Regions from separate parts of the Sporolactobacillus sp. Y61 genome, predicted to be linked through region 1. Evidence: predicted binding sites of a transcription regulator. Region 1 holds the regulator's gene; each other region holds the start of a gene.
The links. Region 1 encodes Rex, which represses fermentation and respiration genes when NADH is low (regulators of the CRP and FNR family bind a similar motif). Its sites were predicted from a motif close to TTGTGAAATATTTCACAA; they were not measured.

Region 1 (9,919 bases):
GAAGAGGTATGGAAACAGCGGCACCCTCAGGAAAATTCTGGATCCCGATACCGAAGGCCAGAACCAGGGCGGCGATGAGCGCTTCAGTATTTCCGGTAACAACAGCTCCGAAGGCGACGCCGACAGCGGCACCTTCCGGAATATTATGAATGGTAATGGAAAGAACGAGCAGAATGATTTTCCGCAGCTTTGTTTTCGGCCCTTCTTTTTCAACTTCCGGAAAGCCGAAATGCAGATGAGGGATCAGCCGGTCAACGAGGCGCAGGAAGACTCCGCCAAGTAAGAAACCGACGAGTGCGGGAATGAATGAAAGTTTGCCAAGACCGGAACTCAATTCAATAGCCGGTGAGAGCAGAGACCAGAAACTGGCCGCAATCATCACCCCGGCAGCAAATCCAAGCATCACATTAGCCATTTTTGTGTTCAGATTTTTAAAGAAAAAGACGAGCGAGGCGCCCAGTGCTGTGCAGCCCCATGTAAACAGACCTGCAATAAGTGCAAGCAGTATTGGATTTAATGATGCGAGCTGGTGAAACATGTTCAGGACCTCCTTGTTCATCCCCGTTCCTTTTTTCGTGACTAGTGATTCCCGGTCTATTCGCCAAGGTTCTCAAGCTCCTGCTGATCTGACTCCCATCTCTCCATCAGCGTTTCGATTTGTGCATTGTTCTGATCAATTTGCGATTGCACTTCTTTTGCCTTCTTCGTGTCGTTGAAAACGGCGGGCGACAGGAGCGATTTTTCGCCCTTGTCAATATCGGCTTCAAGACCGCTGATTTCTTTTTCGGTCTGTTCAATGGTACGCAGCAGCTGTCTCCGTTTCTTTTTCTTCTCTTTATCCTTCAGAAAATGCTGTTTCCCTGACGAAGCAGGAGCTTTCTCGGATTTTGCAGGAGCACTCTGCCCATCCTGTGCATCAAGTTCTTCAATTTCCCGCTGCTCCTCCTTTTTGTCTACATAATAATCATAATTTCCAAGATACTCGGTGATCCCCTCTCTGGACAGTTCAAGAGTACGGGTCGCAAGATGATTGATAAAATACCGGTCATGCGAAACAAAAAGGATAGTCCCGGGATAATCCATCAGTGCCGCCTCAAGGACTTCTTTACTGTCCAGATCCAGATGGTTGGTCGGTTCATCCAGAATCAGGAGGTTGTCATGGCGCATCATCAGTTTGGCCAGAAGAAGCCTTGCTTTTTCTCCGCCGCTGAGCTGAGCAACTAATTTTTTGACGTCATCACCCGAGAAGAGAAATCCGCCGAGGACATTTCGGATCTCGTTCTCCGGTTTCAGCGGATAGTCATCCCAGAGTTCATTCAGAACCGTCTTTTCCGGGATCAGACTTGTCTGTTCCTGATCATAATAACCGATAGTAACCTGGCTGCCGAGCTGGACGTGACCCGAAATCAGGGTAGATCCTCCGGCAATAGACTTTAAGATCGTTGATTTGCCGATCCCGTTTGGCCCGACAAGAGCTACCCGTTCTCCCCGCGTGATGCGAAAATGGAGGCCGGAGACAATCGGGGAATCCGCGGAGTAGCCGACGGACAGGTCTGAAACAGACAGGACGTCGTTTCCACTCTGTTTTTCAATGTCAAAAGAAAAAGCAGCCGACTTTTCATCTCCGCGTGGTTTATCCATGATGTCCATTTTTTCCAGCTGTTTACGGCGGCTCTGTGCGCGTCGGGTCGTCGACGCCCGGACAATATTCTTTTGGACAAATTCATTCAGCCGTTCGATTTCTTTCTGCTGTTTATCGTAGCGCTTCATCGCATTTTCGTATTCCGCCGCCCTCAGTTCCAGATAGCGGGTATAATTGCCATCATATTTATGAACGGTATGATGCACCACTTCATAGACTTTCGTCGCAATTTTATCCATAAAATACTGGTCATGGGAGACGACGAGGATACTGCCCGGATAGCGCTGAAGGTAGTTTTCAAGCCAGTTCAGCGTTTCGATATCCAGGTGATTTGTCGGTTCATCCAGAATCAGAAGGTCCGGTTTGAGAAGGAGCAGCTTACCCAGCGCCAGCTGAGTTTTCTGGCCCCCGGACAGGTTGTTGACCGGTGTGTCATCAGGGAAATCGGCAAAATTCAGTCCGTTCAGTACACTGCGGATCTCAGCCTGATACGTATATCCGCCTTTTGCCTTGTATTCTGCCTGAAGCGTGTCATAGGATTTGAGCAGCTGGTTGTACGCTTTGTCATCGGTAAACCGGGAGGGGTCGCTCATCTGTTTCTCCATCTGCTGCATTTTTTTCTCGATTTCAATGAGCGGCTCAAATACGGTCTGCAGTTCGTCAAAGATGCCCCGTGTCGAGTTTAATGTCGCGTTCTGCGGCAGATAGCCCATCGTGCGGTCTTTCGGCATAATGACTTCGCCGCTGTCCGCACGCATCACACCGGCAATGATTTTCAGAAGTGTCGATTTTCCGGCACCGTTTCTTCCGACAAGCGCAACACGTTCACCATATTTCACTTCTATATTAATATCAGATAAAATAAGTTCAGTAGCAAAAGATTTGCTGATCCCATTTGTCTGCAGGAGTATCAATCATGATCACCTCAGGTACGCAATAAGCATTCACACTCATCATTGTATCCTATTCCCGTTTTATCAGGCAACCGGGAATATCGGTTGTGAAAAGAGGAACAAATATGTTTCGTATTGATGTATAGTAAAAAAGAATGATCCGCTTTCAAAAATGAATATAATTAAAGAGATACAGGTGGATTGATACAGAGCGGGGAGGAAGGACAGTCATGGCAGTTCAAAAAGTACCCCAGGCGACTGCGGAACGGCTTCCGGTGTACTACCGGTCGCTTCAGCGCCTGGTGGCAAATGGAAAAACACGCATCTCATCTTCTGAGTTTGGTAAAATTGTGCAGATAGATTCCACAACCATTCGCAAGGATTTTTCTTATTTTGGTGCGCTCGGGAGAAAGGGCTACGGGTATAATACCCGGCATCTGATGGAATTTCTGAGAAAGACTTTATATCAGGATGAATTATCGAAAGTGATTTTAATTGGTGTCGGTCATCTTGGTACAGCGCTCCTGAACCACAACTTACAAAAAAATGATAATACAAGGATTGTGAAAGCTTATGATGTCAATCCTTCGAAAGCGGGGAAGGAGATTGGCGGAACAAAGATTCATACCTTGGATGAACTGAAGACGGACGATAACACCGACATCGCAGCGGCCATTCTGACGGTTCCGGCCGGCCAGGCGCAGAAAGTAGCGGAACTTGCCATGGCTTCGGGTATACACGGGTTTCTGAACTTTGCTCCGGTCCGCCTGCAGCTGCCGCCTGACGTTTATGTCCGCCATGTCGACATGACGGTAGAGCTCCAGGCGCTGATTTATTTCCTGAATCATGCAATAGAAGAAAAGCAATCTCAATAATCTTAAAGCTGATAAAGTGTTACAATACAAAGTGTTATGCTCTGGTAAAGTAGACACGGGAAAGATAAAGGTGGAATGTACGGATGATTCAGTTAAAATCAAAAAATGAAATAGCCGAGATGAAAAAGTCCGGCAGATTACTTGCATTGACGCATCAGAAAATCAGATCGATGATCAGGCCGGGGGTCACCACCTGGGACATCGAAGAATTCGTCAATGATTTTCTGAAAAAAAACGGTGCCACTCCGGAGGAAAAGGGATTTCAGGGCTATAAATATGCAACCTGCGCCTCGGTCAATGATGAAATCTGCCATGGTTTTCCAAACAAAAAGCCACTGAAAAACGGTGACATTGTGACGATTGATATGGTTGTAAACCTGAACGGTGCACTGTCCGATTCCGCATGGAGTTATGCAGTTGGAAATATTTCTGATGAAGCGCAGCACCTGCTGGATACGACAAAAGAAGCCCTCTATGAAGGAATAAAGCAATCCGTCGTCGGCAACCGGCTGGGGGACATCGGCCATGCGATCCAGGAATACGCGGAGACGCGTGGACTCAGCGTTGTCCGTGAATTTGTGGGTCATGGGATCGGACCGACCATGCACGAGGATCCGGCCGTCGCCCATTATGGCAAAGCGGGCCGCGGTCTCAGACTCAGGGACGGCATGACGATTACCATTGAGCCGATGCTGAATACCGGAGGCTGGCAGGCGAAAGTTGATAACAATGGCTGGACAGCACGGACGGTGGATGGTTCACTTTCCGCACAATATGAGCATACGATTGCCATTACAAAGGATGGTCCGGAAATTCTGACCACCCTTGATGATGAAGCATAAACAGGGCTGTAAAAAGGATTCCGCTGGAAGTGGAATCCTTTTTTTAGTATAAAGTTTTTTTCCAGAATAAGTTTCAGAAAAACAAAGCCTCCGGCGGTGTCCGCAATTTGTCAGCCGGCAGATTGTTCTTCGTTATGAGGCGAAAAGCTACCCCTGTCAACAGGACAGGTTCAGCGGAAGAAGGAGAGAGCCAGGCCTGATATGGCCGGAGCATTCAGGCTGATCAGCACAGCTGCGGCATTCATGGCGGCATGCATGAACATATTGACCACGATTCGGTTCGTCATCTGATAGGTAAAGCAGAGGAAAAGTCCGATATTGAAATAGATGATCAGATTGCGGATATCACCATGCATCAATGCGAAAACGAGGGAACTGATAATTGCCGCCAGGATCACACCTGTTTTTCTGCGCAGGCTGCCATAGAAGATCTTACGGAAAACAATTTCTTCCAGCAGCGGGCCGACGATACTGACCGTTAAAATAAAGATCGGGGACATACGGGCCAGAGAAATAATGTCCTGCGTATGTTCCGATTTCGGAATCTGTCCAAATGCGGCATAATTGATCAACACAGACAGAACCTGAATCAGGTAGAGAGCGAAGACGCCGAGTACCGCCCAGACGACCGAGATCAGCGGAGAAGCTTTTTTATCTGAACGCATGTGCCGCTCAGGAAGCAGCAGCAGCAGAACAACCGCCAGTGTGATCAGAAAGACGCCGGTATAAACCGTTCCATATCCCTGCTGAATCGTCGGGAACCGGCCGGCAAGCCACATGAAACCTGGTATAAAAGGGGAGATAAAGCATAGTAAATAAATAACCACAATCATAATATAGCGTTTCAGCAAATCCCGGACACCTCATATCTCTGTTAGAATGAAAAAAGCACGTCAGAAACGGTAATATGTATCCCGCATGAACGGGCAGTGAGCCTCCCATCTTAAAGTTATGAAAGTAAACGAACCGGCCCGGGTGGAGAATCACAGCCCGCAGCAGCTCGATGGGTTCAAAGGGACCCCTCACTGGTTGGCGTTTCACTTTATTTTAGCATACATCAGAGAACAATCTGCTGATGGCGCCTGATTGACACAATCTCCGGCTGCAATGAACGGACGGAAGCCCGCAAAGCCCTTCCTGAAGCGGTGCATCGGGTGCGATAAATTTTTAAGGAAAAACTTGCAAAAAAGAAGGGAATTGATTATTATATTAGATGGATTAGCACTCAGAGGGTGAGAGTGCTAACAAAGTACTTACTTAACACCTTTTTAAGGAGGGTTTTTTCATGTTAAAGCCATTAGGTGATCGGATCGTCATCGAACCACAGCAAAAGGAAGAGAAGACGGCAAGTGGCATCGTGCTGCCTGACTCGGCCAAAGAAAAGCCGCAGGAAGGACGGGTTGTCGCAGTCGGAACGGGCAAAGTGTCCGATAAGGGCGAACGTATCGCGCTTGATGTGAAAGAAGGAGAAAAAGTAATCTTTTCAAAATATGCAGGTACCGAAGTGAAATATGACGGTAAGGCCTACCTGGTTGTTCGTCAGGACGACGTTCTTGCAGTCATTGAATGAAACGGTTAAATCATATCAGGAGGGAATTTAAATAATGGCAAAAGAACTTACGTTTGGTGAAGAAGCGCGCCGCTCGATGCTGAATGGTGTAGACGCTCTGGCAAATGCGGTAAAGGTAACGCTTGGACCGAAAGGCCGGAACGTCGTACTTGATAAAAAATATGGTTCACCGCTGATCACGAACGACGGTGTGACGATTGCGAAAGAAATTGAACTTGAAAATAAATTTGAAAACATGGGTGCCCGTCTTGTTTCCGAAGTGGCCAGCAAGACGAACGATGTTGCCGGCGACGGAACGACGACTGCAACGGTTCTTGCACAGGCCATGATCCGCGAAGGTCTGAAAAACGTTGCTTCCGGTGCGAATCCGATGGGTATTCGCCGCGGTATTGAAAAAGCGACTCAGGCCGCTGTAGAAGGCCTGAAAAAGATTTCCAAACCAATTGAAGGCAAAGCTTCTATTGCTCAGGTTGCCTCAATTTCCGCAGCTGACGAAAAAGTCGGCGGACTGATTGCAGAAGCAATGGAAAAAGTCGGAAACGACGGTGTGGTAACAATTGAAGAATCCAAAGGCTTCGCAACGGAACTGGATGTCGTAGAAGGGATGCAGTTCGATCGCGGCTATGCTTCGGCATATATGGCAACAGATCAGGATAAGATGGAAGCCAATCTCGAAGATCCATACATTCTAATTACCGACAAGAAGATTTCAAATATTCAGGAAATCCTTCCTGTACTTGAAAAAGTTGTTCAGCAGGGTAAATCACTTCTGATCATCGCAGAAGATGTTGAAGGTGAAGCACTCGCAACCCTGATTATCAACAAACTGCAGGGCAGATTTACAGCTGTCGCTGTTAAAGCACCTGGATTTGGTGATCGCAGGAAAGCTATGCTGCAAGATATTGCTGTGCTGACAGGCGGTCAGGTGATCACGAGCGACCTTGGCCTTGAACTGAAAGAAACGACCCTTGATCAGTTAGGTTCGGCTGCAAAAGTGATCGTAACGAAGGACGATACAACGATCGTTGAAGGCGCCGGAGATTCTGAAAAGATTGCCGGACGTGTCAACCAGATCAAAGCTCAGCTGGCAGAAACAACTTCCGATTTCGATAAGGAAAAGCTTCAGGAACGCCTGGCTAAACTGGCCGGTGGTGTCGCCGTGATCAAAGTCGGCGCGGCTACTGAAACAGAACTGAAGGAACGCAAACTGCGTATTGAAGATGCCTTGAACTCAACCCGTGCGGCGGTTCAGGAAGGTATTGTTGCCGGAGGCGGTACAGCCCTTGCCAATGTCATCAAAGACGTTGCGGCAGTCGAAGCTGAGGGCGACGAAAAGACCGGTGTCAATATCGTGATTCGCGCTCTTGAAGAACCGGTTCGTCAGATTGGCGAAAACGCCGGACTCGAAGGCTCAGTAATCGTTGAAAAGCTGAAGACCCAGAAAACGGGTGTCGGATACGATGCCGCCAAGAATCAATGGGTAGACATGATTGAAGCCGGTATCGTTGACCCGACTAAGGTAACCCGTTCGGCTCTGCAGAACGCTGCTTCCGTATCAGCCATGATGCTGACCACTGAAGCTGTTGTTGCCGACAAACCGGAAAAAAATCCTGCTCCTCAGGCACCGCAGGCACCAGGAGGCATGGGCGGCGGCATGATGTAATCATGCCTGACCCCCAGGGGACCCGGGCATAGTTCGGATATTAATCTGCCATCTATGTGCTGTAAACTGATTTAATAAGGAAATAAGAGGTTTCTCATGAGGTTAGTCTACTGATGAGGGCCTCTTTTTTCGTGCCTTTTTTTGAAGTTAAAGAGACCGGCATCTGCTGCAGCAACAAAACTCTTTCCTGAATGGCTCCCCTGTGTGCCCGGCAGACTGCACATCCATGGTTATGAACAGCAGTGACGATCGGCCCCCTTTTTTTAATGCAGACAAAACTTAAGGATTACGGTCTCACCCAGGATGGCCCGGCATTGCTGCCCGGTGGCTCAATAAATGAGGACATCAGCAGTTCGGGTGAGGTAAGCACGGCAGCACGGTGCTGAGCGCCGGCTGTTTCGGGTTCGAAGCAGGCGCAAAACCGCTTGGCGGAAAAATTCCGTCTAACTCAGTAAAAAGGATCAATGCGAATTTCAATAGACGGAGGGATTCTGCCTATTGACTCAACAAAACATGAAAAGGGGGGATTTTTCATTGCCTAATCGGAAAATCTCCGCTTATGATACTCTGATACGAGTTCCATTCTGCATTTAAGCGGAAAATCTCTGCCTATTAAGCAAACGACTGGATTCACAACTAACGATCCTGTCCATTGTCTGGTTAGTTGGTTGTTGATCGCGCCGAAACAGCTGGGTGGAGAGACGGCCGTTTACGCAAGCAGCCCGCCCCCAGAGGAGAACCCCTCTTCTCATCGTGCTTCTTTGCCCGACTCTTTCTACAACCCGTCCGGACAGGTACATGTCATTTTGGAATGGGGTAAAAATGTGGCGGGTTCGTCATGTTTAAAAGGGCACCCATCACCGGGTGTCCTGATATATGACGGGGGAAATGCCTTTTTGTTCAGATTTAACGATTTTCCTGACGTGGATAAAAGGCTTCATCGATCTCCCATGACTCGACAATCTGTCTTGCCATCCGGGGATCGTAGCCCATGCCCATGAGATACGTGATTGCGGCGACTTCTGTCATTGCGTGATGATGAGAGGTGTACATGGCTTCTTTCATCCCATACTGGAGAACAGGGGCAACGGCACTGAGGACGCGATCTTTCAGATGTGCAGGATGACTATTCGGATTGGGCATCATATGACCCGGATTCACTTGACCTGGATTCATACTTGGATTCATATAACCCGGATTCATATGACCCGGATTCATGTGACTTGGATTCATATGACCCGGATTCATGTGACTTGGATTCATAGGATCCGGATTCATGTAACCTGGATTCATAGGATCCGGATTCATGTTCCTATAATAGGGGTTCTGAGTCATGTCATTCGGATTCCGGTCCATGTGATAAGGATTCTGATAGTCATAATTCATTATAGATGATCACTCCTGATTCTTTTTTATCCTTTTTGTAGAAAAAAGGTTCAGAAAAACGAAACTTCAGGCGGCGCCTGCGACCGGCCAGTCGGCAAGTTTTTCTTCACAACACAGTTACTGTATGTGGGCTATTTGTCCGTGGTTACTGAGGCGATCATTTAATAGAGAACGATTCACATCCTTTCTTCTTTTCCCGGATTCGTAAGCCTTGATCCATATCTGCGACAAAGGAAGTCTTTTTTTTCGGGAAAAAGGAAGAGGAATGATCCATAGCCTGTCTCATAAACATGACGATAGGCAGGAAAAAAACCTCTCTGCTGATGAAAAAGAGGTTTTTTTCTGAATATGGCGTTCAGGATTCTCAATGTTCTGCCGGTTAAGATTCCAGGGAATTCTTTCCCGAGAAAAACAATTGGAGCTGGTCAGTCGGCACAGGATACAGGGCCGGTTCACCCGGCTTCTTTAAATAGACAAGATTGAGGCGGCCGCCGTGATTCTTTTTGTCCGAAATAATTTTATGGTAAAAGTCCGAAGTGCCAATCAATGAAGAGTCAAGCGGCAGTCCCACTTCCTGCAGCCGCTGAATCAGGCTGCGGGAGGTACCGGATTCGGTCAGGCCGTAGTTCTCGAACAGTTGTGACAGTCTTGCCATACCGATACTGATGGCTTCGCCGTGAGCCAGTCTGCCTTTGGCCTGAAGCTCTATCGCATGGCCGATCGTGTGGCCAAAATTAAGAATCTGCCGGAGACCGGATTCCTTCTCGTCTGCAATGACGATACGGGCTTTAAAAGCGACACTTTTCTGAATCAGCACCTCTGCCCGGGCAACAATGTCTTCCGGGTGATGGATCTGTCCGGTTGTCTCCCAGAATGAACCGCCTGACAGGGCAGACATTTTGACAATTTCCGCGTATCCTTCGGCGATGTAACGATCCGGGAGGGTTTCAAGAGTGTCGGGATCGATAAAGACGGCATCAGGCTGATAAAACGTGCCCACTATATTTTTGCCTGTATCGAGGTTAACCGCCGTCTTACCACCGACGCT
Region 2 (9,919 bases), 670 kb from region 1:
CATCAGTGCAATCGGTCTGTATGTCAATATTAAGAAAAAAGATTTTCACTTTCTGAAAATCACGGCGACTGCTTTAGCTCTGTTTACGGCGATCCCACTGATTGCATTTGTACTGGATTTCAACGCAGCCTTTGTCTTTTTTCACGAAATACTTTTTACAAATGATTACTGGATTTTCGATGCGGCTTCAGACCCGGTCATCACCATTCTCCCGGAAACCTTCTTTCTGCATGCCGCACTGCTCATCCTTGGCCTTATTGCCATCGGGATGATCATCCTGCTTATCGCAGGAAAAAAGCTGAGCAAAAAATAAACCGGATCAGGCCGGATGACAAAAAATTTGAGAATACATTGACAGACGTTCAACGAAACACTAAAATAATAAAGGTCGTTAACATAAAGATAATTTGTCCAAGTAGCTCAGCTGGATAGAGCAACGGCCTTCTAAGCCGTGGGTCCAGGGTTCGAATCCCTGCTTGGGCATCGTGGAAAGCCTTGATACATAAGGCTTTTTTATTTTGCCATTATTTGGTTGAAAGAGGGATTGGGAGCGAATTGGGGCAGAATTTTATTTTTAGTGACATCATGCACCTTTTCAAGTGACCAGATAGATATAGCCCATTTCCCCGAGAGTATTTTATTTTCCATTACCATTTTTCTCACTCTATCCCTTGATTCACCGTCTCTGTTAACTGCTTAAGTACGCGTGCAACGGGATAAATGCATCGTCTTCACCATCAGGAAAGTCTCTTCTGATTCGGATTTTATAAGCGTTGGTCTTTGACCCTATTTCTTTTTGAAAAAGTCCATGGTCGTCTCCCGAGAAACCATGGGACTTTTGTTCCGCATCGATATGATAGCAAGAAATAGCGTACGTTTTTTATTTGGAAATCAAAAAAGAGCCAGGACGTTCGCGGTACCGCGAACCATTCTTCACCATCCCTCCATGAAGATTCGTGTCTGTTTCCATGCAAGCCATTTTTATTCACTCTATCGCGCAGCCACTTGCACATTCTGGCCAGGACGTTGTGTACTTTCATTACGATCACTCCCTTTTTTGTTTTTTTCACGCGATAAGAGAAATATATTTAATAGATAGATTGCAATAATAAATTAGCCATCTGGACATTCAGCGGTATCACTGGGTTTGTTCCTGCCGCCCAGGTGGCAGGAACAAAAGGCAACTTAGTCCGCCAATTTCTATAGTCCCGAACGCTTCAGCAGGCCTCCCCTACTGTACAAATCCTCAATATGAATGGAGTTATCTCATCATTTAACTGCATTTGAAATCCGGTTCACCTGGCATGAAAGCCGGAAGGTCCTGCTGCATGCTATAATAACTCCATCAGGACTAATACATAAGGAGTTCTTTTCAATGAAAAATAATCAATTTGCAAGGCTTAACGCCGATCATCAGATGGTGATTGAAGAATTGCAGCGCATTCATTTTATTGATGACTCAGTTCAGGCTGCTTCAACGCCGTCAGCTGCATATCGTTTATTACTGCGCAAAGCTTTTTTAAATGTCAAAGGAGAAAGTGCCTTTGACGCCAAACTGAAAAATATTCTCGCAGCCCCTGATATCAATCTGGCAGATTACCTGAGCTCAGGTCAGCCTGTCACCCGGAAAGTCTTCTATCTTGTCGCTCTTCAGCTGTGCGGATTCCTCGCAGATATCGACTATGATATAGAGGATCCGCTGGCGGCTATGGAGAAAATACAATTGCCCTATCTTCATGCCAGGGGAGAATGGGATACAGATCGGTTACTGGATGCCTGGTACCTGCTTCTGACCACCCATACTAAGGGAGGACAGACCTTTCTGGATCAGTTGACGAATCAGGGATATTTCGTCCCATTTTATGATTTACCGGCTGACAGAAAGCCCCTGTTCTTTAATGGAAAAGCCCAGGCCGTCTTCGATACCTCCCGACTGATTCGCGAGGTCGTCTATGTCGAATCCTCTGTTGACGCCGATCAGGACGGTATGCGTGATTTACTCAAAGTCGAAATCATCCGCCCGGAGGATACAAACAAAGGGCTCAAAGTCCCCGTCCTCTATACTGCCAGTCCTTACAATCAGGGAATCAATGATGAAGCCGGGAAGAAAGCGACCCATAATGTGAATGTCCCTCTTACAGAAAAAAAGCCGGATGACGTTCACTATGAGGATATTGCCTGGAAGGGCAGAAAATGTTCACTGCCCGACCCGCGCCCGGTTGCCGGAACAACAAAAGACACATGTGAAACATTCAGTCATGAATGGTCATATACATTAAATGATTATTTTCTGGCACGCGGGTTCGCCGTCGTTTATTCTGCGGGAATCGGTACACGGGATTCAGACGGGATACAGACCTGCGGGGACCCACAGCAGACAGAGGCGACGATTGATGTGATCGAATGGCTAAGCGGCAGGCGACGGGCGTTTACCAATCGCACCGATAACATGGCAATCGATGCCTGGTGGTGCTCGGGTTCTGTCGCCATGACCGGCCGTTCGTATCTGGGAACGCTGGCTACGGCAGCCGCTGCAACCGGTGTTGAAGGCCTGAAAACAATAATTCCCGAAGCAGCTATCTCTTCCTGGTACGATTATTACCGCGCCGGCGGCCTGACCCTGGCTCCCGCGGTTTTCCCGGAGAAGACGCGGATGTGCTGGCTATTGAAACATTAAGCAGGATGAAATCCGCCGCCGATTACCAGTTAAACATAAAAAACTTCTTTGAAAAACAAATGAAGCAAATGGCCAGGGATATGGACCGTGAATCGGGCAACTACAATACCTTCTGGGATGCCCGTAATTACTTAAACAATGTTCAAAAGATCAAATGCGATGTTCTGATGGTCCATGGTCTGAACGACTGGAACGTCAAACCCCGCCAGGCGGAACAATTATGGCAGAAACTGCGTCATGTCCCGGTATGCAAAAAAATCATTCTGCATCAGGGACAGCATATTTATATCAATGCCTTTCGTTCTATTGATTACACAGATATCGTTAATCTCTGGATCAGCCACGAACTGTATGGCATCTCAAACGGGGTAAAAGAGCTTCTGCCGCCGGTTATCGTACAGGATAATGTCGTTCCGGAAACCTGGCATGCTTATCCGGATTGGTCTGAACCGGATCTGCAAAAATCCACCCTTTATTTTTCCCCGGGAAAGCTGGCCTCAGAGCCCGATTCACATCAGATTCTGTCATTTAAAGATCAGCTGCCCGAGGAGGTCTTTAATCGCTATTGTGCGCATGTTGATCAATGGTCCCATGATATTCTCGATGATCAGAAAAACCCGCTGAGTGAAAACCGGTTGCTGCTTAAGTCCGAAAAAATGACCGGGGACAGAATCATTGATGGAAAGGTCGGCGTTCATGCCCGGGTCGCTTCGAACCGCCCGTTCGGCCTGCTCAGTTTTCAGCTGGTCGACTACGGTGAAGCGCGCCGGCTGAATGCTTCACCTTCCCCGATTCAGCGCCTGGATCTGGGCTATCACTGGCGTGAGGACAGGCTTCGTGAATTCACATTAGCCAGGTTTCCCACTCCCTTCAAAATGATCACAAAAGGTCATATCAATCTGCAAAACAGAGAAAACACCTGGAAGGTGGATGAGCTGAAGCCGGATCAGTTCTATGATATAGCCACTGAATTACAGCCGACCTTCCATAAACTGGTTACCGGTCACCGTCTGGGCTTGATCGTCTATGCCACTGATTTCGGCATGACTGTGCGCGGTAACCAGCCTCTGCGTTATTCACTGGCACTGGACCACAGTTTTCTTACGATTCCTTTCAAATAATCAAAAATGAACTGAGCAGCCGATAAAATTCCTCACCGGCTGCTTTTTCTATGTGAAAAATCACAGAACGAAGCGGTCCCCTTTTGTATAATGAATGTTAATGGTTTCCATCAGCAACGATCATGCTGCTTTGGAAACTGTTCGGGTGAAGATATAAAAATGTTTTTAATCAAAGGGGACGAACCGATGAAAAGAATCATCTCACTGAACACGATGGATCTGAAAGAATCGATGAAACATGGCGGCCATGGTGAATGCCAGACTTCCTGCCAGTCTGCATGCAAAACCTCCTGTGGCGTTGCTAATCAGAAATGTGCTGAACCGGCAGGTAAATAAGTGGTCTTTGCGAAACCGTCTGCCTGATCTGCGGCAGACGGCTGTTTTTCATCCCATAAGAAGAATCACATTGTCAAAAAAGTATTCGAAAAACAAAGCCCCCGCAACGCCCGCGACTTGCCGGCCGGCAGATTTTTCTTCATAAAGGAGTCCAACACCACTTATGATTCACCAATATAAACTGAACGGGTACAATATTGTTCTTGATACCTACAGCGGAGCCGTACATGTTGTCGACGACCTGGCCTATGATGTCATTGCCCTGTACTCACATCACACCGCTGAAGAAATTATTTCGCAGCTGATGGAGAAATATACGGGACATGAAGACGTCACGAAGGAGGAGATAAGGAACACATGGAATGAAGTCGGCAAACTGAAAGAAAACGGACAGCTGTTTAGCGAAGATGCATACAAAGATCTGTCCTTCGATCTGAGTAAACGAAAAACGTATATTAAAGCGCTCTGTCTGAATGTGGCCCATACCTGCAACCTGTCCTGTGATTACTGCTTTGCCAGTCAGGGAAAATATCATGGCGCACGGGCAATCATGAGCTTTGAAGTCGGTAAACGGGCGATTGATTTTCTCCTTGAAAACTGTGGTTTCCATCGAAATCTCGATGTCGATTTCTTCGGCGGTGAACCGCTGATGGACTGGAAAGTAGTCAAACAGCTGGTTGCCTACGCCCGAAGCAAGGAAAAGGCATGTGGCAAAACTTTCCGTTTCACCCTGACGACGAATGGCATGCTGCTGAAAGACGAGATCGTTGATTTTCTGAATAAGGAAATGCACAATGTGGTTCTGAGCCTTGACGGCAGGAAGGAAGTCCACGACCGGCTGCGTAAAACGGTTAATGGAAAAGGCAGCTACGACTATATTGTTCCGAAATTCCAAAACTTCGTCAAAAAGCGCGGAGATAAAGAATATTACGTACGCGGTACATTTACTCATAATAATGTGGATTTTACTAATGACATTTTCCATATGGCTGACCTGGGATTCAAACGGCTCTCCATGGAACCGGTCATTTGCGACCCGAAGGAACCTTATGCCCTGAAGCAGGAAGACCTTCCGGAGATTTACCACCAGTACGAATTGCTTGCTGAAGAGATGCTCAGACGCGAAGAACAGGGCCACGGCTTCATCTTCTATCACTACATGCTGGATTTGACGGAAGGTCCCTGCATCCATAAGAGGATTTCCGGGTGCGGATCCGGAACAGAGTATCTCGCGGTCACACCATGGGGTGAATTATTCCCGTGTCATCAGTTTGTCGGCGACCCGGCCTACAGCATGGGCAACATCTGGGACGGGATCATAAAGCCGGAGATTCAGAACCGGTTCAAACAGGTCACCTGCTACAGCAAACCGGAATGCCGGGACTGCTGGGCGAAATTGTATTGCAGCGGCGGATGTCCGGCTAATGCACTCCATGCCACCGGTTCGCTGAACGGAAATTTTTCTTTCAGCTGTGACGTTTTCCGTAAACGGATCGAATGTGCCATGATGATTAAAGCAGCTGAATCGCTGAAGGCTATGAAGGATCAGAAGCAAAGGGCAACTGAAGCCTGACTGCCCGGCGAGATACGGACACCTTGAAATAGAATCATACCTGACACCGGCAATCTGCCCGGTGTTTTTTTATTTTCATTTTTCCGGTTAAAGTCTGGTAACACATTTTGATCATTGTTATATCATATTTTACCCTCTGACCCTGTTTTCCTTGTATAATAGATGATGAAAGACAGTGTAATCGTTTACAGCTTGTTTTCGGCAAAAATGAGGAGGCTGGCCATTGGATAAAAAGTATAAAAAGTATCTTGATTTACTTGCTGAGAAATATGACTGTGAAGAGAAAGTCGTTACTGAGATTATCAACCTGGAGGCGATATTAAACCTGCCAAAGGGAACGGAACATTTTGTCAGTGATCTGCACGGCGAATTTCATGCGTTCCAGCATGTGCTCCGAAACGGATCAGGAAATGTGAAACAGAAAATCAGGGATTTATTCCAGAATGAACTGCCTGAAGAAGAGATGAATGAGTTTGCTGTCCTCGTCTATTATCCGGAGGAAAAACTCAAACTGATCAGAAGCAGTATCAGAACTGAAGACGAACTGAATCAGTGGTACAGTCAGACGATTGCCCGAATGATTCGTCTGGTCGCTTTCGCCTCATCGAAGTATACCCGCTCCAAAGTTCGCAAAGCCCTTCCTGAACAATTCGTCTATATTACAGAGGAACTCTTATATAAAACCGATGAATTTTCCAACAAAAAAAGCTACTATGCGAAAATCATCCAGAGCATTCTGTCACTCGGTGAAGCTGGTAAACTGATTACTGGCCTTGCGTACACCATTCAGCGACTGGTGGTCGATCATCTCCATGTCGTAGGCGATATTTATGACCGGGGGCCGGATCCGGATAAGATTATGGATACCCTGATGCATTACCACTCAGTAGACATCCAGTGGGGAAACCACGACGTCCTGTGGATCGGCGCTTTTTCCGGATCAAAGGTTTGCCTGGCCAATATTCTCCGCATATGTGCCAGATATAATAATCTGGATATTATTGAGGATGTGTACGGAATCAATCTGATCCCGCTGCTCAATCTGGCAGAAAAATACTATGATGACAATCCGGCATTTCGGCCAAAACTGGGACCGGATGACGGTCAGCTGACCCAAAATGAGATCCTGCAGATTACTAAGATGCATCAGGCTATCTCTATCATCCAGTTTAAACTGGAAATGCCAATTATTAAGCGCCGGCCAGATTTTCAAATGCAGCGCCGTCTGGTTCTGGAGAAAGTAGATTACAACCGTGATACCATTGAACTGGGCGGTAAAACATGGAAGCTGAAGAACACCTGTTTTTCCACTATTGACCCTGAACATCCTGAACGGTTGCTCGATGAAGAAGAAAAAGTTATTGATAAACTGCTGTTCTCTGTGCAGCATTCTGAAAAACTCGCCAGACATATGCAGTTTCTTGTCAGAAAAGGCAGCCTTTATCTGAAATATAACGGCAATCTGCTGATCCACGGGTGCATCCCGCTCAACGAAGATGGCAGTATGAAAAAGATGACCATTGAAGGAAAAACATACGCAGGAAAAGAGCTGCTTGATCTTTTTGAACATAACCTGCGTGAGTGCTTCGCGCACCCTGAGAAGACGGATGATCTGGCAACCGACATGGTCTGGTATTTATGGACAGGTGAGAATTCATCACTTTTCGGGAAAAGGGAAATGACCACCTTCGAACGGTATTTTATCAGTGAAAAAGAAACGCATGTGGAAAAGAAAAATCCCTATTACCGTCTGCGCGCTGAAGAAGGAGTCTGCCGCAAGATATTGGCAGAATTCCATCTGGATCCAGATGAGGGACACATCATCAACGGCCATACACCGGTTGAAGAAAAAAACGGAGAAAATCCAATTAAGGCAAACGGTAAAATGATTGTCATTGATGGTGGATTTTCTAAAGCTTATCAGCCAAAGACGGGGATCGCCGGATACACGCTTCTTTATAACTCTTACGGTATGCAGCTTGTCGCCCATCAGCACTTTTCATCGAAAGCCGATGTCCTGCGAACCGGTTCCGATGTCCTGTCCGTCCGCAGGCTGGTCGACCGTGAACTGCGTCGAAAAAAAGTTGCAGAAACAAATACCGGCAAAGCGCTGAAAGAACAGATCTTAATCCTTAAAGATCTTTTAAAATATAAATATTCCAAAATAAGTAAAACATCAATCAGTGAGGGTTTTACGGGCAGTGATCCTGCACCCGGCCATGTTCGTTGACCCTGAAGCAGCACTGCCGTTTCATGCGGGATAAAATAAACGTATATTCATCTGACTCCGGGGATGCTCAGCCATCCCCGGAGTTTTTTTGTCCCATTGTTTGCTTATATTCAATATATAATTATCGTTTATCAATAAATTTATACTGTTTTTCAACATAAAATATGTTATACTCAGTTCTGAAAAATAATTCTGCTCATAGCTTAAACCTGAAAATGACATGTAAAGGAGTGTCACACATTGAACCCTCTTAAAACACAAAAGACAGACGGAGACATGCAACCTGCTGCCCTTCATCAAAAACGATGCTGGATACTGATTGTCAGTGCTGCTCTTATCGGTATTCTGGCGAATGTCCTCTTTTTTGATAAAAATCCGGGATTGTCTTATCCGATTTTTGTGATCGCCTTTTATGGCGCATTTTTCCTGAACGCCGGTAAGGCAATGAGGATCAGGCCGGATTTCGGCTGGCTGCTGCTGATTCCGGTGAGCCTGCTGTCACTGACCTGGCTCATCTTCTCAAATCCGCTGTTCCATGCACTGAATTTTATTGCCATACCCATACTTATTGTCATTCAAACGACACTGATCAGCGGCAGAGCCAGTGAGCAATGGTCTTCCTTCTTTTTCATCAGAGATGTACTCTATGGCTTTTTCTATCGGCCGTTCGCCTATATTGCGCTTCCCTTTCGGATCATTGCCGGATTCATTCGTTCGCGATCGGGCCTGAAGAAAAACAGCACATTTCTGAAGGTCATACTGGGCGTGATAGCTACTGTTCCTCTGCTGGTCATTATTGTCTCGCTTCTCGCATCGGCAGACATTGAGTTTGAACGTCTGGTTAACCGGCTTCCCGGGTTTTTCTTTCATTTAAATTTTAATGATTGGTTACCACAGTTTCTATTTGCTGCGGGGGTAGCGATCCTGACCTTCAGTTATTTGTGGAGCCTGATTATTCCTTCCGGTGCAGATCGGTCTCCGAAGAAAAGACAGACGGTCACGGATAGCGGTCTGGATCCTGTCATCTCTGTGACCATGCTGAGTATGATCAATATGATCTACCTGCTGTTTACCTGGATCCAGTTCTCCTATCTGTTCAGCGGCTTTTCCTTCTCGCTCCCGGATCATTTCACTTATGCCGAATACGCCCGACGCGGGTTCTTTGAACTGATACTGGTCACACTGATTAATTTTACCATTCTGATTATCCTGATTTACTTTACCAGAAAAAGTAGCACAGGCATGAACTTGGTTTTAAAAAGTTTTCAGTCCCTGCTTGTTCTGTGCACAGGCATCATGCTACTTTCCGCATTCATCAGAATGTACCTGTATGAAATGATGTATGGTTTTACGTATTTACGCATTCTGACGCATGCCTTTATGATCTTTCTCTTTGTCCTGCTCATCCTCACTCTGGTCCGTATCTGGAGGGAAAACATCAATTTGTGGAAGGGGCTGATCCTGAGTTCTGTTACGGCTTTTGTTCTTATTAATTATCTGAACATAGATGCTCTGATTGCCAACTACAACATTGACCGATACCAGATGACCGGTAAAATAGATACCGTCTATCTTGGGACCCTGTCAGATGATGCTGTACCGGAGCTTGTCCGACTGCTTGGTGCAAAAGATGAACGTGTCTCGGCAAGAATGGAAAATGAATTGCTGGAGCGTAAAAAGCGCCTTGACGCTGATCTGCCCTGGCAGTCATTCAACCTCTCAAAGGAAAGAGCACGAAAAATCCTGTCCGGATACCATTTGACCTTCCATCCCGGTTATGAATCCCATGTGGAATACCAGGAGCCCTGAAATCATGAACGGTTTGGATTGAAGTTAAAAACTCACGTCAGTCATGATATAATAGAGATTCCCTGCACCTGCTGCAGGGAGTTTTTGTTACCTGCAGGCAAATATTTTTCAGCATGGTGAATTTGATAAGCATCAGAAAAAAAGTTCCCGTAGACACACCCACAGCCATACTG
Region 3 (9,919 bases), 690 kb from region 1:
TTACATACATGCGATCTATAAAAAAAGAAGGGGTCAAAAGTTTCAGCCGCCATTCCAGATGTCTTTTTAAAAGCCCTTCATTTTCCCAGAAACGAATCCGCTTAAGTCCTTTCTCCGTGCTGATGATCATCGGGTTTTCCCGGATCAGATTCAGTTCCTGGAAACGAAAATGATTGCGGATGAGAGCAAGAATCATGCTCTGTCTGTCATTCATTCTTTCCCGACCGCGCAGCCTTTGGGATATAAAGAATTTCACCGGGTTCAATATGAGCTGTCGTCAGTTCATTCTTTCTGAGGAGACTGGTTACCGGGACATGATAACGTTCGGATATGCTCTCGAGGGAGTCGCCGGTCTGGACGATGCATAATCTGACCTGAGTCCTCTGTTCGGCTTCATCCCCCGCTAGAACTTTGGTCAGATAATTGCTGCTCTCACCGGATGTTTCCTTCTCTTCAGATAAAATGGCTTCCGGTTCTGTCTGTTCGCCAGGAGCAGCCTGGGGCAGGACAGCTTCTGTTCTCTCGGAAAACGCAACATGGGGGACCTCCTCTTCTTCAATCAGCTCCGGCCTGCGCATGGTCTGATAACTGAATGCCGCAAGTGTGCCGTCTTCCTCATACTGGCTGTCTGTCGGCATTTCTTCATACTCGCCGGAAAGCAAGACATCCTGGTAGTCGTCTTCTGTCCTTTTTCCCTTCCCCGCTTTTGAAGCCTTTTCAACCGGCTGCGGCATCGCCTTTTTTGCCGCTTTCAGAGGGTTTGCTGCCGGTTGAACGGAAAGATGATCCACTTTCATCGCAGGGGCCGGATTCTCCTTTTCCGGCTTTAGCTGCGTCTTGTCGGCTTTCAGAGCTGCTTCTTTTTTGGCTGCCGCTTTTTCCGCCTTCGGAGCTGCTGCTTCTTTCTTGGGCGCTGCTTTTTCCGCTTTCGGAGCCGACGCTTCTTTCTTGGGCGCTGCTTTTTCTGCTTTCGGAGCCGCAGCCTCTTTTTTAGGCGCTGCTTTTTCTGCTTTCGGAGCCGCAGCCTCTTTTTTAGGCGCTGCTTTTTCCGCTTTCGGAGCCGACGCTTCTTTCTTGGGCGCTGCTTTTTCCGCCTTCGGAACCGCAGCCGGTTTCTCTGCCGGTTTCTTTACCTCCTTTTTCTTTTCGGACGGAGCAGCGGGCGGCGCAGGCTGAGGTGGAGCCACAGGTGGCTGAGCTTTCACAGGTGGCTGAGCTTTCTTTAACGCTTTTTCCTTCCTCACAGGGTCGGCAAGACCGGTGATGGCGATATCCGCCTGAAGTTGCATATGACGCTGTCCCGTTAACTCATAATCGAAGGAATCGATAACGAGGAAGAGTTCCTCCAGGTTCGGAACGCGTTCCACGGGAATGGTAATATCAAGTGGAAAACGGTGCTCCAGTACAGCCGTTCCAGTATCGGTTTCCATGATTTCCTCGATCGTTCGGAAGGGTGCCGGAATCTCCTGATTATCCGATACGGAACTATTATCCGGAATATATTCACCCGTAAGTCGGAGAAAGCCTTTAATCGTCACGTCATTCACATTTTCCTCGACTGTGATGTCCGGCTCCAGCGCCATGGACAGTATTTCTTTTGCCGGCGCGTCATTTCTCAGCCATACTGACTCATTTATTGAAAACTGCAGACGATCATCAGATGCTTGAGACATGCATTCCACCCTCTCATCCATTCTTAATAAAAGGAATATGCATGGAAGAGAGAAATATGCCCGCAAGAGGCTGAGTCGTTCTTTACTGTGTCTATTTCTTTTCGAGGTAAATCCCTTCACCCTTTTTCCATTCACAATAAAAAACATCCTGAAACTGATCAATATGATTTTTTTTCAGTTCTTTTGCAAGCCATGCTTCATTCAAACCTGATCGTTCCAGATTCTCCCAGTCGACCTCACCGTCCATGATCAGTGTCACCGGCAGACAGACCGGTTTATCCGGCAGTTTCAGCATGTCGCTGGTCGGCTGGTCATACCGGTTTTTTTTCAGCGCACTGATGGATCCGTCTGTCTCCAGAATCGCATAAGCGACTTCACGGATGGAGAAGATATCCTTTTGTCTCAGAAGATTTTGCAGCATATTCAGGTCAAGTTTCTCTTTCTTCATCTGCTCTCTGTCCAGATGCCCGTTACGAATGACAATTGACGGTTTCCCTTCAAGGAATCCTCTTGTGGCACGAAATTTTTGCGTACACCACTCCACGATGTAGATCATAACACCCCATAAAACGATGGCAAAGAGCACGGAACCGATACCTACTTCTTTGTCATAGAGCGCATTCCCGACGAATTCACCAAGCACAATCGCAGAGATAAAATCAAAAGCAGTAACCTGTGAAAGTGTCGCTTTACCTAATATCTTGGTCAATAAAAACAGAGCAATAAAACCGATGATCAATTCGGTTGCAATCTGGAGAAAATGCATGGTCAGCCCACCCTCCCGCAACAGGAATATAGAATATCCTTATTGTGGCTCAGTCTCGTTGAAATATCAGAAATTAGTGGGTTGCCCGCAACATAACCCATCCTGCCCTTTCTCAGCACACAAAAAAACAGGACACCGTTTGCTTTGGAAGGTGCATCCTGTTTGATTTTTTGATTAATTTATTTCAGCTGCAGCTGTCTGACCGGCAATCCTGCCGAAAGTGATAATATCTGCAACAGCATTTCCGCCCAGACGGTTGCCTCCGTGTACCCCGCCGGTGACTTCACCCGCTGCATACAGCCCCTTAACCGGGCGACCCGATGAATGGAGCACATGTGCCTTTGTGTCGATTTTCAGACCACCCATTGTATGGTGGACTGACGGGACCACCGGAATCGCATAATATTTTCCTTCCGTAAGCGGTTCTTCAAGATGTGCCCGACCAAATTCTTTATCCTTTCCCTTCTGAACATATGAAGCGTAGTCCGCCATGGTTTTCTCCAGCGTTCCCGGATCAACCTTCATTGCCCGGGCAAGTTCCTCTACATTACTTCCTTCAACCGCATAACCATCTTTAATATATTGGGCGAGTGACGCATTTTTTTCCTTAATTGCATCGTTCGTCACAAGAAACGCCTGATGGTCCTTCTGGGCAATGATGGCATCAGATACGACATCTCTCGTTTCCATTTCATCAACGAAGCGTTTCCCTTCGCGGTTGATCAGCAGGCCTCCATCACCACGGACCGCTTCGGTGAACATAAAACCGGTTTCGGGATCCGTCGTCGGATGGGTCTGAATCTGATCCATCTGGGTGACAGCAGCACCGGCATCTACGGCCATCCTGATGCCCTCTCCTGTTGCACCTTTATGATTGGTGGTAAAATAGCCTTTCAAATCAGGACGATATTTCTCAACCATATCACTGTTTGCACTGAATCCGCCTGTAGCCATGATGACAGCAGGGGCATGGACCTGAAACAGATTTCCTTTGGCGTCTTTTGCTTCCACCCCTGCAACTGTTCCATTCTTTACCATTAATTTCTCAGCGCGGGTATTCAATAATATATGGATGCCTTCTGCCTTGATTTTCTTTGTCAGCACATTAACCAGTACAGGACCAACAGGTGAGCCGTCAGCCGGCCGGTGCAAACGTTTGTTTGTCGCTCCGCCGCCCAGCGTCACGTCGGTCAGACCCGCACCGAGCTGATTGACCCATTCAACTGTTCCAGGCGCGTGATCGACCAGAGTCCGGACCAATTTTGGGTCGTTCAGATTCTTTCCGCCCTTCATCGTATCATTAAAAAATGTCTCCCTGGAATCCTTAATGCCCGCTTTTTTCTGAATACTTGTTTCTGCCGCATTCATACCCCCCGTCGCCCGGTTGGTATTTCCACCGATGATCGGCATCTTTTCCAGAATCACGACGGATTTTCCTGCCGCGTCTGCTTCAATCGCTGCGGACAGTCCTGCGCCGCCGGATCCGATAACTGCAACATCTACATTCAGATCCTTCTGTTTTTGTTCTTTGACCGTTATTTTATTTTTCGGATCTTTTAATGCCTCAATGTCACCGCCCGCCTTCTCAAGTGCCCGAGTGACGGCTTCCAGAATAGCAGCACTGGACTCGCTCGCCCCGGATACCGCATCCACAGCCAGACTTTGCGTGGCAATAATTTCATCGGTCAGCTGACGGGCGGCTCCGGATCCAATCTGTCCGGTTTCACCTTTTGCATCCACCGTAATACTCTTGATTTTATCCTTTGTGACTGTTACTTTTGCTTTTACGTCTCCCCCGTGCCCCTTAGACACGCCTTCATAGGTTCCGGGATCAAACTTCCCTGTGTCTGATGAAGCGTTGCTGCTGCACCCCGACAGGATCGTGCCGGCAACGAGAAAGAGCATCAATATCAGACATACGGTCTTATGACACCTGAAAGTCATGTCGTAACGCCTCCAATTAGTGATTTTTTTCACAAAATAATGTAATCGCTTACTTGCCTATGCTACCATATCCCGTAATTACTGTTGATGACATCAGTCACAAAAAAATCCCTTCAAAAATGGCACCGGAAACTGCGCCACTTTTGAAGGGATTTACAGATCATTCAATTTTCTTATTCAGATTCCGCAATCTCCTTAAATGCCTGTTCGGCTGCATCAATCGTTTTCCTGATATCCTCCATGGAGTGCTTTGTCGACAGGAAGACCCCTTCAAACTGAGAAGGAGGCAGGGAAATGCCCTGTTTGATCATCGCGGCAAAATACTTTTTAAAATGTTCCAGATTGGATCCTTTCGAACGTTTATAATTAATGACTTTCTGATCAGTGAAGAAAAAGCCCATCATTGCGCCGGCCTGGTTAACTGACAGCGGAATGTGATATTTTTCTGCTGCTTTCCTGTAGCCCTTTGCAAGACGGTCCGCCTTTAATCTGAAATCATCATAGTCCTGAGGTTTCAACTGCTTCAGCGTCATATAACCTGCTGCCATCGCCAGCGGATTACCGGAAAGTGTGCCGGCCTGATAAACCGGTCCTTCCGGCGCCACCTGGCTCATGATATCGTTTCTGCCGCCGTATGCGCCTACTGGCAGACCGCCGCCGATTACTTTTCCGAGCGTGGTCAGGTCCGGAGTAACCCCATAATAACCCTGCGCACAATGATAGGCGACCCGGAATCCGGTCATGACTTCATCAAAAATCAGAAGCGAGCCGTACTGTCTGGTAATCCGCCGCAGTTCTTCCAGAAATCCGGGAACAGGAGGAACGACCCCCATATTCCCGGCGACAGGCTCAACTATGATGCAGGCAATGTCGTGTCCAAATTGTTTGAACACGTCATCAACCTTTTCTGCATCATTGTAGGGAACGGTAAGTGTATCCTTGGCAAGCTGTGCCGGAACACCGGGGCTGTCCGGAAGGCCGAGCGTTGCGACCCCGGAACCGGCTTTGATCAGAAGTGAGTCCGAACTCCCGTGATAACTGCCTTCGAACTTGAGAATCTTATCTCTTCCCGTGTAGCCGCGGGCAAGTCGGATCGCGCTCATGGTCGCTTCTGTCCCGGAGTTCACCATGCGCACCTTTTCAACTGAGGGCACACGATCAATGACCAGTTCCGCAAGTTTGGTCTCAAGAATATGCGGGGCACCGAAACTGGTCCCTTTTTCCACAGTTTTCTTGACGAATTCGACGACTTTCTCATCAGCGTGTCCGAGAATCAGCGGTCCCCAGCTGAGGACGTAATCGATGTACTCGTTTCCGTCAAGATCATAAATTTTTGACCCCTTCCCGTGATCCATATAAATCGGATTCAGATCAACGGCAGGAAAGGCCCGTACCGGACTGTTTACGCCTCCCGGCATCAAAGGCTTCGCTTCCTTAAAAGCTGCAATTGATTTACTGAAATCCATATTCTTAACCCTCTTCCCGGAGCCAGCGGACGGCATCCTTTGCATGATATGTAATGATCAGATCGGCACCGGCCCTCTTCATCGAAGTCAGCGCTTCGAGAACGACAGCCTTCTCATTGATCCAGCCGTTCTGCGCGGCTGCTTTCACCATAGCATATTCGCCGCTGACGTTATAAGCAACAAGTGGAAGGTTGATCGAATTCCGGACATCTCTCAGAACGTCCAGATAGGGCAGAGCCGGTTTAACAATGATAAAATCAGCACCTTCCCGGACATCGGAATCCGCTTCTCTGAGTGCCTCCCGGCAGTTTGCCGGATCCATCTGATAGGTTTTACGATTGCCAAACTTCGGTGCACTTTCGGCTGCATCACGAAAAGGTCCGAAGAATGCGGAGGCATATTTTACCGCATAGGACATAATCGGGATCTGCTGGTAGCCTGCCTCGTCCAGTGCATGACGGATCGCCGTCACAAAGCCGTCCATCATGTTTGATGGTGCGATAATATCAGCACCTGCCTCCGCCTGAGAAACAGCCGTCCTGGCCAGGTAATCCAGACTTTCATCATTATCCACATCTCCATTGTGAACGATCCCGCAGTGTCCGTGATCTGTATATTCACACATGCACGTATCTGCGATCACAACCAGATCCGGGTAGTTCTTTTTCGTCAGCCGTATGGCTTCCTGCACGACGCCATGCGCGTCATAGGCCCCGGAGCCGACGGCGTCTTTTTTCTTCGGAATGCCGAAAAAGATGACGGATGGAATGCCGAGATCCGTAACTTCTTTCAGTTCTTCATCCAGTCTGTCCACAGAATACTGAAAGACACCGGGCATCGATGGGATCTCCGACCTGATATGGCTGCCTTCTTCGGTAACAAAAATCGGATAGATAAAGTCAGAGGGTCTGAGAAAGGTTTCCCGAACCATTTCTCTGAGTACGGCTGTTCTTCTGAGCCGTCTGTGACGATCAAAATGTAGTTCTGTCATGTTGAGGACTTCTTTCTTTTATTATAAAAATTTGCCAGAGCGTCAATAAGATCAACGGATGTGAAGTATTTTGGAATCACATCAGCAGCGAAGCCGAGTGCATCAAGGCTTTGGGCCGTTGACGGTCCAATTGCTCCGACGACACTCGCAGTCAGGGCTTTTTTCCACGTCTCTTCATTAAGCATTTCCGTAAAAAAGCGGACGGCAGAGGGACTGGCAAAAGTCAGTGCATCCATTTCCCCGGAACGCATGATTTCAGCCAGTCTCTCTTTTTGAGACAGATCCGGTACGGTTTCATAAAGCGTCCGCTCTGTCACGTTAAAGCCATGTGACTTCAGATCATGAATCCAGGACGGGTCAGTCAGCGAGCCATGAGGAAAAACAATCCGCTCTGCATGTAATGTTCCGGTCAGGAGTGCTTTCCCCAGCGCTTTGCCTGTGTACTTTTCCGGAACATAGACGTTTTTCAGACCGGCATCTGCAAGTTTCCGGGCTGTCTTGCGTCCGACGGCCGCCAGTCGTTTTCCTCTGATTCTGGCCGGGGTATCGAGCGTACGCATAAAAAAATCGACACTGTTCCCGCTGGTCAGAATGATCAGATCAGCCCGGCTAACGTGATCCAGCCAGCGTGTTCGTTCGTCACGGGGAACCGGTACGAATCGGTAGCTCATCAGTGGAACCGTTACCGCCTCTCCGCCATAATCCTGTACCCGGGCAATCATTTCTGAAGCCTGACCGGCAGATCGGGTAATCAGTACACGTTTCCCTTTCAGTACCTGTATCATTTGACTCATTCCCTTCCCGGTTCAGACGGACGGAAGGCAGCCAGTATTTTATCCGCACCCCGGTTAAGCAGGGATTCTGCGACCAGGTAACCCAGTTTCTCAGGATTCCGGCCATCCCTTTCTGTTCGCAGCAGGGTCTGCCCGTCCGGTGAAGCAACGAGCCCGTCGAGAGAAAAGCAGCCGTCATCCCGCAATACACAATGGGCCGCGATCGGCACCTGGCAGCCACCCTCCAGTTTTTTCAGGAACGCCCGTTCAGCCAGAACCGTACGCCACGTCTTCTCATCACTGATTTTCTTCAGCAAGGCTTTCAGTTCTGCATCTCCGGACCGGCACTCAATCGCCAGTGCCCCCTGGCCAACAGCCGGGAGCATGACGGCAAACGGAATCGAGATTGCCTGTTCTTTTCTCTCTAATCGATTCAAACCGGCTCTGGCAAGGACGATGGCATCAAACGCCCCGGACTTCAGCTTTGAGAGACGGGTATCGACGTTGCCCCGCAACGTTTTAATCTTAAGATCCGGCCTTTTATACAAAATCTGAGCTGCCCGGCGCAGGCTGCTTGTCCCAATGATTGCGCCGGGCGCGAGTGTGTCAAGATCACCCCCGTTTCGCGAAATCAGAACATCACCCGGGTCCTCACGAGCCGGAATTCCGCCAATTTCCAGCCCTTCAGGGAGGTCTGCAGGCATATCCTTCATGCTGTGAACCGCCAGATCAATTGACCCGTCAAGCAGTGCCCGTTCAATTTCTTTGACAAAAAGACCCTTTCCACCTGCTTTCGACAGGGCGACATGCTGAATCCGGTCACCGCGGGTCACAATATGCCTGATCTGAACGTTAAGGCCGCCTGAAGCCGCCTTCAGTATTTCCATCACTTTCCGGCTTTGTACAAGAGCCAGTTTGCTTCTTCTTGAACCTATGACAAGGGTCCTCATTCTGCCTGGTCATCTCTCTCCCTGAGTAAAATCATAGCTGAAAAATTAATGGATTTGAACCGCCTGTTCCGTTTTTTTCCCTGTTTTTCCATCCATTTCATCCTGTTCAGCGGTCTTTCCGCCTTTTGAGGTATCATCGTGAGACGTCCCCGATGTGACGCTATCCGAAATATGAAAGATATCGGCAAAGAGACGGATGGCTTCCCTGCCGCTGTTTTGAACGGCAAGTTCCTTGATTTTACTGATCGGATCCCTCAGCAACTGATTAATCATGCTTTTGGTATGTTTGCTGATTACCTTTCTTTCGTGTTCGGTCATCTCCGGAAGTTTGTGATCAAGACTCGTCATCGTTTCCGCATGAATCTCCAGTGCCTTTTTCCTGAGCGCGGTGATCACCGGAACAACCCCGAGGGTCTGCAGCCATTCCTCATACTTTACCATCTGCTGCTCAATCATCGGAACGATGCGCTTAGCAGCCTGCAGACGTGCCTCTCTGTTATTTTCGATGACATCTTTAAGATCGTCGATATCAGAAAGAAACACGCCTTCGATTTTTCCCGCCTCAGGATCAATATTGCGCGGAACACCAATATCTACAAGAATAAGAGGACGCCTCTCACGCCCGGACATTGCGGAATGAATTTCTTTTCCCGTAAGCAGATACTCATGTGCCGAAGTCGCCGTAATCACAATATCCGACTCTCTGATTAAATGATTTCGACTGTCAAAGCGCACCGGCCTTCCGCCACACTGCGCTGCAAGGTGAACCGCTTTCTCTGTGGTTCTGTTCGCAATCAAAAGATCTCCGGCACCATTACCGGCAAGATGCTTCAGAGCCAGTCTGCTCATTTTACCGGCACCAATCATCAGTACCGTTTTATCTTCAAGAGTGCCAAACCGGTGGCGCAGCATTTCTACAGCCGCATAACTCACGGAAACCGGATGATCATTAATCTGTGTGACATGCTGAGCTTTTCTGGCTACGGTCAGTGCTTCCTTGAACAGTTCATTAAAAAACGTCCCTGTTGTCCCCGCCGACTGTGCAGTCAAAAAACTGTTTCTGACCTGTCCGAGAATCTGTGTCTCCCCCAGAATCATGGAATCAAGTCCGCAAGTCACACGAAAAAGATGATCCATTGCTTCCCTGCCATGCTTTATAAAAAGGAAGGGTTCAAGATCTGCTATGGAAAGATGGAACCATTCAGCAAAGAATCTTTTTGTATAATAGCGTCCCGTGTGCAGTTGATCACTGACAACATAGATTTCTGTGCGATTACATGTAGAAATAATGACATCTTCAAAAATACTTTTCGTATTCCGCAAAATTGTTAGCGCTTTCTCAATACCTGATTTATT

Region 2: the regulator Rex is predicted to act here: its motif matches at 3,849-3,866, upstream of scfA (six-cysteine ranthipeptide SCIFF).
Region 3: the regulator Rex is predicted to act here: its motif matches at 4,401-4,418, upstream of ABNN70_RS13480 (flavocytochrome c).

The regions. Positions count from the first base shown of each region.
Region 1 is NZ_CP159510.1:266,933-276,851, reverse strand. It holds gene ABNN70_RS01380 (ZIP family metal transporter) at 1-538, opposite strand, end outside; gene ABNN70_RS01375 (ABC-F family ATP-binding cassette domain-containing protein) at 595-2,556, opposite strand; gene ABNN70_RS01370 (redox-sensing transcriptional repressor Rex) at 2,766-3,410, shown strand; gene map (type I methionyl aminopeptidase) at 3,494-4,252, shown strand; gene ABNN70_RS01360 (type II CAAX endopeptidase family protein) at 4,423-5,103, opposite strand; gene groES (co-chaperone GroES) at 5,538-5,822, shown strand; gene groL (chaperonin GroEL) at 5,857-7,485, shown strand; gene ABNN70_RS01345 (hypothetical protein) at 8,392-8,871, opposite strand; gene aroB (3-dehydroquinate synthase) at 9,251-9,919, opposite strand, start outside.
Region 2 is NZ_CP159510.1:2,823,805-2,833,723, forward strand. It holds gene ABNN70_RS13555 (TIGR01906 family membrane protein) at 1-313, shown strand, start outside; tRNA gene ABNN70_RS13560 (tRNA-Arg) at 410-483, shown strand; partial or broken gene ABNN70_RS13565 (CocE/NonD family hydrolase) at 1,433-3,795, shown strand; gene scfA (six-cysteine ranthipeptide SCIFF) at 3,985-4,134, shown strand; gene scfB (thioether cross-link-forming SCIFF peptide maturase) at 4,298-5,707, shown strand; gene ABNN70_RS13580 (fructose-1,6-bisphosphatase) at 5,931-7,937, shown strand; gene ABNN70_RS13585 (DUF4173 domain-containing protein) at 8,178-9,746, shown strand.
Region 3 is NZ_CP159510.1:2,801,633-2,811,551, forward strand. It holds gene ABNN70_RS13465 (hypothetical protein) at 1-214, opposite strand, end outside; gene ABNN70_RS13470 (LysM peptidoglycan-binding domain-containing protein) at 207-1,673, opposite strand; gene ABNN70_RS13475 (DUF421 domain-containing protein) at 1,765-2,439, opposite strand; gene ABNN70_RS13480 (flavocytochrome c) at 2,614-4,383, opposite strand; gene hemL (glutamate-1-semialdehyde 2,1-aminomutase) at 4,557-5,849, opposite strand; gene hemB (porphobilinogen synthase) at 5,854-6,840, opposite strand; gene ABNN70_RS13495 (uroporphyrinogen-III synthase) at 6,837-7,625, opposite strand; gene hemC (hydroxymethylbilane synthase) at 7,631-8,563, opposite strand; gene hemA (glutamyl-tRNA reductase) at 8,609-9,919, opposite strand, start outside.